2 regions of the Neomoorella glycerini genome follow, and region 1 is predicted to be linked to the other one. Evidence: riboswitches for the same ligand, from Rfam matches in the RefSeq annotation. Region 1 holds a riboswitch; the other holds the start of a gene.
The links. A riboswitch is a leader RNA that binds a small molecule or an ion and turns the genes downstream of it on or off. The one in region 1 is predicted to bind molybdenum cofactor.
Positions count from the first base shown of each region.

Region 2: it holds a riboswitch for molybdenum cofactor, as region 1 does, so the genes downstream of both, MGLY_RS16750 (Rossmann-like domain-containing protein) here and MGLY_RS03680 (hypothetical protein) in region 1, are expected to answer to the same signal.

Region 1 covers NZ_CP046244.1:770,918-775,893, reverse strand. The annotation lists gene MGLY_RS03705 (FAD-dependent oxidoreductase) at 1-1,672, shown strand, start outside; gene MGLY_RS03700 (hypothetical protein) at 1,808-2,110, shown strand; gene MGLY_RS03695 (hypothetical protein) at 2,194-2,487, shown strand; gene MGLY_RS03690 (nucleotidyltransferase domain-containing protein) at 2,559-2,870, shown strand; molybdenum cofactor riboswitch at 3,113-3,254, shown strand; gene MGLY_RS03680 (hypothetical protein) at 3,342-3,554, shown strand; gene MGLY_RS03675 (molybdopterin molybdotransferase MoeA) at 3,568-4,797, shown strand; gene MGLY_RS03670 (molybdopterin-binding protein) at 4,911-4,976, shown strand, end outside.
Region 2 covers NZ_CP046244.1:3,361,864-3,366,839, forward strand. The annotation lists gene MGLY_RS16740 (ABC transporter permease) at 1-267, opposite strand, end outside; gene modA (molybdate ABC transporter substrate-binding protein) at 285-1,112, opposite strand; gene MGLY_RS16750 (Rossmann-like domain-containing protein) at 1,140-1,868, opposite strand; molybdenum cofactor riboswitch at 1,962-2,097, opposite strand; gene MGLY_RS16755 (response regulator) at 2,192-2,863, opposite strand; gene MGLY_RS18935 (ATP-binding protein) at 2,866-2,988, opposite strand; gene MGLY_RS16765 (sensor histidine kinase) at 3,010-3,549, opposite strand; partial or broken gene ltrA (group II intron reverse transcriptase/maturase) at 3,618-4,325, opposite strand; gene MGLY_RS16775 (sigma-54 interaction domain-containing protein) at 4,963-4,976, opposite strand, start outside.

The DNA.
Region 1 (4,976 bases):
ATCTGCTGCCCGCCAGGGGGCGAAGGTCCTGCTGGTGGAAAGGCGCGACGGCCTGGGCGGCCTCTTTACCTACGGCTGGCTGAACTTTATTGACATGAATTACGGGCCGAAATACGAACTGCTGACCCGCGGTACCTTTCTTGATTTCTATCGCCAGGTAGGGGGCAGCATCTTTGATGTCGCCGTGGCCAAACAAGTCTTCCAGGCCATGGTGGGACGTTACCCCAACCTGGCTTTAAGCCTGAACACTGCTTTTAAAGCGCCCATCCTGGAAGGCAATAAACTGGTGGGCATTAAGGCCGTCAGGGACGGCCAGGAAATGGCCTTCTACGCCGGCCGGGTCATCGACGCCACCCAGGACGCCGACGTTGCCGCCGCGGCCGGCGTTCCTTATACGGTAGGCGCCGAGGATATGGGCGAGAAAGAGCGGCGCCAGGCCGTGACCCTGGTCTTTCACCTGGGGGGAATCGACTGGGCGGCCCTGGAGCAGGCCGTCAAGGGAGGCCAGATCAAAGACGCTAAGATTTCCGACCGGGCTGCCTGGGGCTTTGCCAGCCTTGGCGCGGCGTACCAGCCCTCCACCTCGCGCTTGCGGCTGCGGGGCTTGAATATCGGCCGCCAGAATGACGGCACCATCCTCATTAACGCCCTGCAGATCTTTGGTGTCGATGGACTGAGCGAGGCTGCCAAAACTGAAGCCATGGAGCTGGCCCGGCAAGAACTGCCGGCTATTACTGACTTCTTGCGCTCCCGGCTGCCCGGTTTTGCCGGGGCCAGGCTCCTGGGGGCGGCGCCGGAACTCTACGTCCGGGAAACCCGCCACATCAAGGCCCTTTACCAGCTGGACCTGAATGACGTCCTCTTTAACCGCTATTTCCCCGACGCCATCGCCCTGGGGTCCTACCCGGTGGATGTCCAGGCGACTTCACCCCAGGATACGGGTTACGTCTACGGCCGGCCGGAAGTCTACAGCATCCCCTTCCGTTCCCTGGTACCCCAGGGGATCGACAACCTCCTGGTTGTAGGGCGCTCGGCCGGCTATACCCACCTGGCTGCCGGCAGCGCCCGGGTGGTACCCATCGGCATGGCTACCGGCGACGCTGCCGGGGTGGCGGCCGCTTATTCCCTGCAGGTGAATAAGAATTTCCGGGAGCTGGCGGCCAGCCCCCGGGATATCCAGGCCATCCAGGATCTCCTGGTGAAGGCCGGCGCTTACCTGAAGGACTACCACATCAGAAACCCCTTGAGCGATCACTGGGCCTTTGCGGGCCTGCAGTTCGTCAATCGCTGGGGCCTGATTGTCGCCGGTTATAATAACGACTGGAAGCTGGATGACCCGGTCAACCAGGCAAGCTTTTACTATATGACGGCCAATGCCTTAAAAAGGGCGGCCGGCCGGGGCGATCTGGTGGCTGCCAGGGCAGCAGCCTTAGAGCCCTATCTCGAACGGAAACCTTTAACGCGGGGGGCAGCGGCCTCTCTCCTCCTCACCTACCTGGGCGATGATACGGCGGCTTTAGACCCGGCGGCAGCCGTGGCCCGGGCCGGGGCAAAGGGCCTCCTGCCCCTGGATAAAACGGGAAGCGATCCCCAGGGGATAGTAACCGGAGCGGAGGCCTACTACGCCACCGAGAGGCTCTGCGCCCTGGTGGCAAGAATTAATGGGCACTGATGCAAAAGAGGAAGCCCTGCGGGAGTTTTCATCGGCCTGATTCAGGCCGCCCTGGCCGGTTGGTGAGATGGCTTTTCGCTTAAACTGGTATGTGATACAATACTTATATGATATACCGCGGGAGGAGGCACTGCCATGGCAATTTCACCGCGATTCAGTAGTTTGTTACTGGAAGCCACCCGCGCCCATGATATAGATGAAGCCTTATCTAAACTTTTTAGTGAGTACCTTGAGTTGAAAATCGCTAAACTGGAAGAGCGCCGGGATAATCTACAAAAAAAATGGGGTATGTCTTTCGAGGCTTTTTGCCGCCAGGTGCAAGATAATAGCCTGCCCAAGGATCCCTTTTCTTATGAAGTAGAGAATGATTACTGGGAATGGGAAGAAGTAGAAACTCTTTTAAAACACTACCAGGGGCTGAAAAACAAATGGATGTAGCCAGGTTTTTAAGGGAGCTTTTTTCCTGCCTGGCGGGAAAAGACTTTGTAAAGGATTGTCACCTGGAAGTGGCAGTTTTTCTGATGAAGGGAAAGATTGAACTTAAAGATGATGGCTTTCTTAAAGTGTATTGCAACGAGCGGACAGGTACCCTGGCTTTTGCATTAATAAACAAGGAAAAACGTATCTGGGGGATCGATAAGGATAATTTGCGCGGCTGGCATTGTCATCCTTTTGGAGAACCCGAAAGCCACCAGCCAGTAGAAGAACAGGATTTGGAAGTTATCATAAACCAGGTGGAAACTATCTGGCGGCAGATTACAGGACCAGGAGGTCAGTTGAAAAACCATCGTAACCAGCCGGCCCATTTGAGTTAACCCTACCGGAAGCCGCTTAAGATTGAAATGCCGTATTTTTGGTATAATACAGGAAAGGAGGGTCGGCATTTATGCATGAAATAGTACAGTCTATGGCCAAACGTATCGTAGAGAAATTCCATCCCCAAAAAGTAATCGTTTTTGGTTCATGGGCAAGGGGAGAAGCCGGTCCAGGCAGTGATGTGGACCTTTTGATTGTTCTGGATTGCAGCCGTGAACAAAAACGGGCTATGCAAGTAGCCATTAGAAAAGAGCTGCGTGAATTTAAAGTCCCGAAAGATATTATAGTTGCTAATCTAGAGGACATCAGCAAGTATAAAGACGCCTGGTGGACTGTTTACCACCCCGCCCTCAAAGAAGGGTTGGTGCTCTATGAACACTGAGGAAAGGGAACAGGAAGCATTAAGATGGCTGGATAAAGCAAGAAGGGACTTGCGTGTGGCCAGGATGGCCTTCAACGACGAGGAGGAGCCCTCACGATGAAGCCCAAAAAGCAATTGCGATGGCGGAAGATATATACAATAAGATATTCGCTAAAATGATTAACTAAAGGTCAGGGACCATCTACGCTCATGCGTTTTAATTCCTGCTTGCCTCCTATTTATGGTTATGCTACAATAAACATAACTGCATATACCTCCGAGCCAGTGGGCCTAAGGTTTGAGGCTATGGCTGCTGGCCTCCTGCCTGCTTGCCAGGCAGCGACGGGGTAGGCGGGGAAACCTGCCTGCCTCCCGGAATGGGAAAGGAGTTTTTAGTAACTTCAGGCACCCTTCCGGGTGCCTTATATTTTAAGTAACATTTTTACCAAAAAGGAATAAAGCCCGGCTATAATAAATCAACGCGAAGAGAGCATGAAACTTCTGGAAGGGGGTATTTTCATGGTTGACCGGGAAGCCATCAAAGCAGCAGTAAAAGAAGCCGCGGCTAACCATGGCGGCAAGCTGCCCTGCGCGGTGGCCCAGGAAGTGGCCCGCCGTTTGCAGGTGCCCATGCGTGAGGTGGGACAGGCTACTGACGACTTGCAGATCAAGATTATCCAGTGCCAGCTGGGGTGTTTCGAGTAGCAGGGGGATATGGATGGAACTCTTTCGGGTGGTAACTTTAGCAGAAGCACGCCGGCTGCTGGCCCGCTACTGGCCCTTGCCGGGACGGCAGGAAGTGATTTTACCCCTGCTCGCTGCCCTGGGGCGGGAACTGGCCCGGCCGGTGGCGGCGAAGGACGACGTTCCCGGTTTTACCCGTGCCACCATGGACGGTTATGCCGTCCGGGCGGCCGATACCTTTGGCGCCCGGGAAAGCCAGCCGGTGATTTTGCGCCTGGTAGGAGAGGTGCCCATGGGGCAACCGGCTACAGTTGCCGTTGGCCCCGGCGAAGCGGTGGCCGTGGCTACGGGAAGTATGATGCCCCCGGGGGCTGATGCCGTGGTTATGGTGGAAAATACGGAACTCTTACCGGAGGGCCGGATCGCCGTTTTTAAACCCGTGGCCCCGGGGCAGGACCTGGTGCGGCAGGGTGCCGACGTCCGCGCCGGTACCACCGTCCTGCCTGTCGGCCATACTTTGCGGCCTCAGGACCTGGGAGTGCTGGCCAGCCTGGGAGTAACCCGGGTGACTGTATATGAGCCCTGGCGGGTGGGCATCCTGGCTACCGGCAATGAAATCGTCCCTCCCGAGGCTAACCCCGGACCCGGTCAGGTAAGAGATATTAATTCCTACACCCTGGCCGGACTGGTCCAGGAGTGCGGTGGCAAGGTCACCCTCTACGGTATTGCTCCCGATGACCTGGAGGACCTCACGGCCAGGGTCCGGAAAGCCCTGGCGGAGAACCACCTGGTGCTCCTTTCCGGCGGCAGTTCCGTCGGCACCCGCGATTTAACCGTCCAGGTCCTGGCTGGCCTGGGACAGCCGGGTATCCTCTTTCACGGTGTGGCCATCCGCCCGGGTAAGCCCACCGTTGCGGCAGTGGCCGGCGATAAGATGATCCTGGGCCTGCCGGGCCATCCCGTTTCAGCCATGGTTGTTTTCAGTATCTTAATTGAACCCCTGCTGCGCTACGGGAGCTACGACCACCTGGCCGGGAGGAGGACGGTGGAGGCGATCTTAAGCCGTACAGTTACTTCCACCCCCGGCCGGGAGGACTATATCCGCGTTCGCCTGGGAGCAGGCCCGGGTGGGTTCCTGGCCGTACCGGTACCGGGAGGATCGAGTATGATCTCATCCATGGTCCAGGCCGACGGCCTGGTAACCATTCCCCTGGAAGAAGAGGGCCTGGAAGCCGGTACGAGGGTAGAGGTTAAATTATTTTAAGTGTTACTTTATTATACCATAGTTCATAAAGCGGAGAGAAAGCGGCGAGAAAGCGGAGAGGGTCCGGAAAGCTGAATTAAGTTATATTAAACCCGGGAAGGAAGGGTTGGTTATTGGCACGCAAGGTCTTTGTCACCAGCCGGCCCTGGCAGGAGGCCCTGGAGGAATTTCTGGGAACT
Region 2 (4,976 bases), 920 kb from region 1:
GAGAAGATTGGCTGCTATACCCCGGCCCGGCAGATTGTAACGAGCCAGGGTATAGGCCACCGGCATAGCTACCAGCAGGCAGGCGGCTGTTGAAACAATGGAGGTCAAGAGGCTGAGCCTGATGGCGAAGACCAGTTCCGGCATCTTTAGCGATAGAGGTATAAAGGGCAAACCCCTTACCAGGACGGTACCTACGGCGGCTAAAATAAATAGCAGTACCAGGAAAGTTACCAGCACGTTAAAGGTTTTAAACAACCTTGAACCCAAGTTTTCGCGCCTCCCCACTAACGGGCCACCGGTTTGTATCCCCATTTTTGCCAGATCTGGTAGGCCGCCGACGAAGTGAAAAATTCGGCCAGTTGCTGGGCCAATTCTTTTTCCTTGGAACAGGTCAGTACTGCCACCGGAACTGTTTTGACATATTCCTTTAGTTCGGGCACTGGTACCAGCTCAAGCTTGTCTTTTGCCCCCTGGCAATTTTCTTCCCAGATCACGGCAGCGTCGGCCTGCTTGGTGCTTAGATACACCACCAGCTCGTTTGCCGTCGGCGTCCTGACTACCACATTTTTATTGACGTTTTCCAGAAGGCCGTGCTTTTGCAGAAGCTGGTCGGCCAGCTTGCCGATAGGATTGGCCTGGGGGTCCCCCAGGGCTACTTTCACTCCCGGACGAGCCAGGTCGGCTAACTTGCGGATGCCGGCAGGATTCCCCTTGGGAACAGCCAGTACCGGTAGGTGATAAACGACATTCTTTTCCCATGCTACCAGGTTTTTTTCTTTAACAGGCTTTAATTCCGCTATATCCCCCGGCAGGTAGACGTCTCCCTGCCCGGTTAACAGGATCTGGTTGTTAAGCTGCGCTGCGCCGCCAAAGGTATAGGTAAGCTTTAACCCGCTTTGAGCTTGAAAAGCGGCACCGATTTCCTCGACCGGGTTTTTCAGGCCGGCGCCGCTATAAACTAAAAGGGAGCGCCCGGCCGCGTTGTCCGCCTTATCATTCGTTCCTGCCTGGCCCTTCGGACTCTCATCTTTACTGCTACCGCAGCCGACCAGCACCAGCAACCCAAACAAAAGTAGACCCAGTAATAGCGTGACAGATTTTGAAACCCTCACTGTTATTCCCTCCCATAATTCCAATTATCAATGCCCAAAAGAGCAATACTGCTCGTAACCGGCCAGGCAGGCTATGCCGCTGATGGTTACCCCGTAAAAGACAATCGGTTTCCGGCCCATTATCGCCGCCAGGGTATCGTTTACCGCGGTTGTACCGGTCGCCAAGACCAGTTCGCTCCATTCAATAATTTCTTCTGTATGCCGGGCGTCTTCTATCATAACTCCGCCTTTACGTTGCCCGACGTTATCCGGGTCCAGGTCGGTTACCCGGATCGGGAAATGACCGGCCAGGCTGGCCACCATGGCCGGCTGCAGGCCGATAAAGGCAATCCGGGGGTTGCCGAAACGTTCCCGGACGTATTCTACCAGGCGGGAGGCACATTGGGCCGGTTCTTGGTCGCGGCAGTGGACGGTCTTGTCTACCAGTTTGAGATGCCGCATCACGGCATTCAAAGTGGCGATAAATACGGCTCGCTCATAGTTATTACGTAACGGCAGGGCCAGAACTTCCTTCAGGGTGCCCTGGTAATTCCCCGGCATATCGGTATACGCCTGCCCACAAGCGTCTTTAAAGTTGGCCTGGATCATAAATTCTTTACCCTTTAAAAGAGGAAAGTCCTGGCGTTCCGGCCGGCCGATGGCTTCCTCGGGGGTCAGGGGCCGGGCGCTGATCACCTGTATTTCTTCCTCCCCGGTCAGGTGCCTGTCTTTTACCAGCCCGTAAAATTTTTCTCTGATGCCTTCTAAGAATTGCATCTGAAGCCATCCCCTTTCCTGGCTAATTAGCAACAAATTAAAAACCCCGTCTCCACGGCGGAGCGGGGTTTAACTGAAAAAGCCATAGCTCTCTCTTATAGCTAACCCCCTCCTTTTCAATACCTGGAAGGCATACCCGTTTCCCGGTACACCCCGTGGACCAGCGGTCCAGGCCAGCCTGCCATAGGTTGCTCCTTTAGGCCAGGAAGGCTCGGAGGATATTTTATGTTATGTCCATCTTTCTAATTTGTCTATTCTCCGCCAAGCGGCAAATTCCTGCCGCGGCCGTTAAAATATCGTGCCAGGAGGCGAAGTATTTTTTACTATATATCAGTGTCTAAAATTCCTATTTTAATAGCGTGCTTAACCAGTTCGGCATAATTATGGGCGCCTAGCTTACGCATTATATTAGCCCGGTGTTTTTCGACCGTCTTCTTGCTGATGGTTAATAACCTGGCGATATCGCGGTTACTTACTCCTTCTACTACCAGCCTAAATATCTCCTGCTCACGGTGGGTCAAACGTTCATAAGAAGGCTCTGCCCGTTGGTTCCTGCACTGCTTTAAGTACTCCGAAATAAGTGTGCTTGATATATCGCTGCTAAGGAAATATTTCCCCCGCGTTACACTCCTAATTGCCTCTACGATTTCTCTCCCGGGAGAATTCTTGTGTACATAACCGAGGGCGCCGGCGTCCAGGGCCCTAAAAACAAATTTTTCATTGCTGTACATGGATAAAATCACAACCTGGGTTTGCCAGCCGTCATTTTCCCTGGCAACTTTTAGTTGGTAGGCAACCTCCAAGCCGTTGAAATCGGGAAGGGAAATGTCAAGCACCATAACTTGTGGCTTTAAACGTTTGGCGATTTCCAGGGCCTCGCCTGCTTGGCCAGCTTCCCCAATTACCTCCATATCAGACTGGGCATTAATTATTCCCAGCAGGCCGTCGCGGACTAAAGGGTGGTCATCAACAATGATAACATTAATTTTGTCCATGATTAATCATTCCTGCGCTCAAATGGTATTTCCACTCTCACGGTTGTTCCCCTGCCGGGCTTTGAGTGTATATACAAAGTGCCACCTAGTTCTGCGACCCTCCGCCGCATACATTTAAGGCCCAATCCCTGGTAGTTGCTGCCTTCCTAAGGTTCAAACCCTTGTCCGTCATCAGCAATCACTGCAATCAATTTGGGATAAACATAACTCAGCTTTAAAGATACCCGGCTTGGTTGAGCATGTTTGGAGATATTATTTAATGCCTCCTGGAACACCCGAAAAAGAGCTACTTCAATATTGGGAGGCAATCGTTCCGGCCCGACGCCGTATATTTCTAAATCGACTTTTAAACCACTGGCAATTGAAAACTGCTCGCTCATCCACTCTAAAGTATTCTTAAGTCCCAAGGATTCCAGCATCGAAGGCATCAAGTCAAAGGAAATACGCCTTACTTCTTCGCCTATCCTCTCAATTCCGCCAATGATTTCTTTGATATTTAATTTTATTTGGGGCAGGTTTATTTTTTCTTTATGGGACAACGCGGCTAGTACCGATTCTAATTGCAATTTCTGAGCTACGATATCCTGACCAAGCCCGTCATGTAAGTCCCTGGCAAGCCGCTCCCGCTCTTTTTCCTGCATGCTTATCAACTGGCCGGAAAGCCAATTCAATTCCTTTTCCGCCAAAATACGTTCGGTAATATCAAAATAAAGTTCTACCCTCCCTTCACGGAAAGGTCCAGCGCCGATCTGGCCAGGACCCTTTCTCCTGCCCGTTTGCTTTTGACGTAGATGTTGCAGTCATCGGCGTAACGGACGAACTTGTGGCCCCTCTTTTCCAGTTCTTTGTCCAGGTCGTCCAGGAGTATGTTGGCCAATAACGGGCTTAAGGGTCCGCCCTGGGGCGTTCCTTCTGCCGTCTCCATGACCACTCCGTTTACCATGACGCCTGCCTGGAGATAGCGGCGGATAAGGGTAAGTACCCTCTTATCTGCCACTTTCCGGGCCACCCGGGCCATGAGGATGTCGTGGTTTACCCGGTCGAAGTATTTCTCGATGTCCAGGTCCACGGCCCATTCGTATCCTTCTTCTACGTATTGCCGCGCCTTCTTTACCGCATCATGGGCTTTCCTTCCGGGACGGAACCCGTAGCTGGCCTCTGAGAACTGCGGTTCGAAGATGGGCGTCAATACTTGCAGGAGGGCCTGCTGGATTAGGCGGTCCATTACGGTGGGTATCCCTAACATCCGTTTGCCTCCCCCGGGTTTCGGGATTTCGACCCGGCGCACGGGCTTCGGTCTGTAGGTTCCCGCGAGCAGTTCTTCCCGGATGCGCGGCCACTCGGCGCGTATTTGGTCCCGCAACCGTTCGGTCGGGATGCCGTCCACACCGGGCGCGCCTCCGTTCCGCTCTACCCGTTTCAGCGCGGCCAGCATGTTCTCCCTGGCCACCACCTGCTCCATCAGGCCGCTACCTTGGCCTCCGCGAGGTGACGTCCCGCTTTGTGCCGGAGAAGAACTCGGCCCTCCCGCGCTCCCCCGTGGCTTCACCACTTCTTCCCGCGGGCAGGCCCCTTGCGGGGTTTTCTGCTGTCTCTGTCCTTCTCGCGAACGCACCGGTTTCACCTCTGACTTGATGTTCGGGCCTTCCCCTGGAGTTCATGACCCCCAGGGTACTATGCCCTCTGCTGACTCCTGCCGGTTCAGCCGTACCTTCCGATACGGTTTACCAGCTCTCCCTGGCTTATCCGGCAGGCCTCCCCGGGTAAGAGCGTTAACCTTCGCCCCGCGCCCGCCCCATATACTCTACCGTCCCTTGGCAGCCTGGGATTTCGCTGTGTTCCGCCAGCTTATCCGAACGGTCTAGCCTCGTATGGGGTTCTTGTTCATCGGGCCGTGGCTTTGCCTCCGGCTTCCTTCGGATCCCACCTCGCGATGGACACCCTTGCCTTTGGCTAGCAGACTGGTGCTGCCTCGCCTGCAGTGGACTTTCACCACTAAGTTAACGCCCATGCCGGGCGCACAGAAAATGCCATCCCCTTTTAAGGATGGCATTTTTTAAAGGTCCCGCCTGGTGGAAACTATTGTTACCACCTGGAAACTATGCCGGCCACT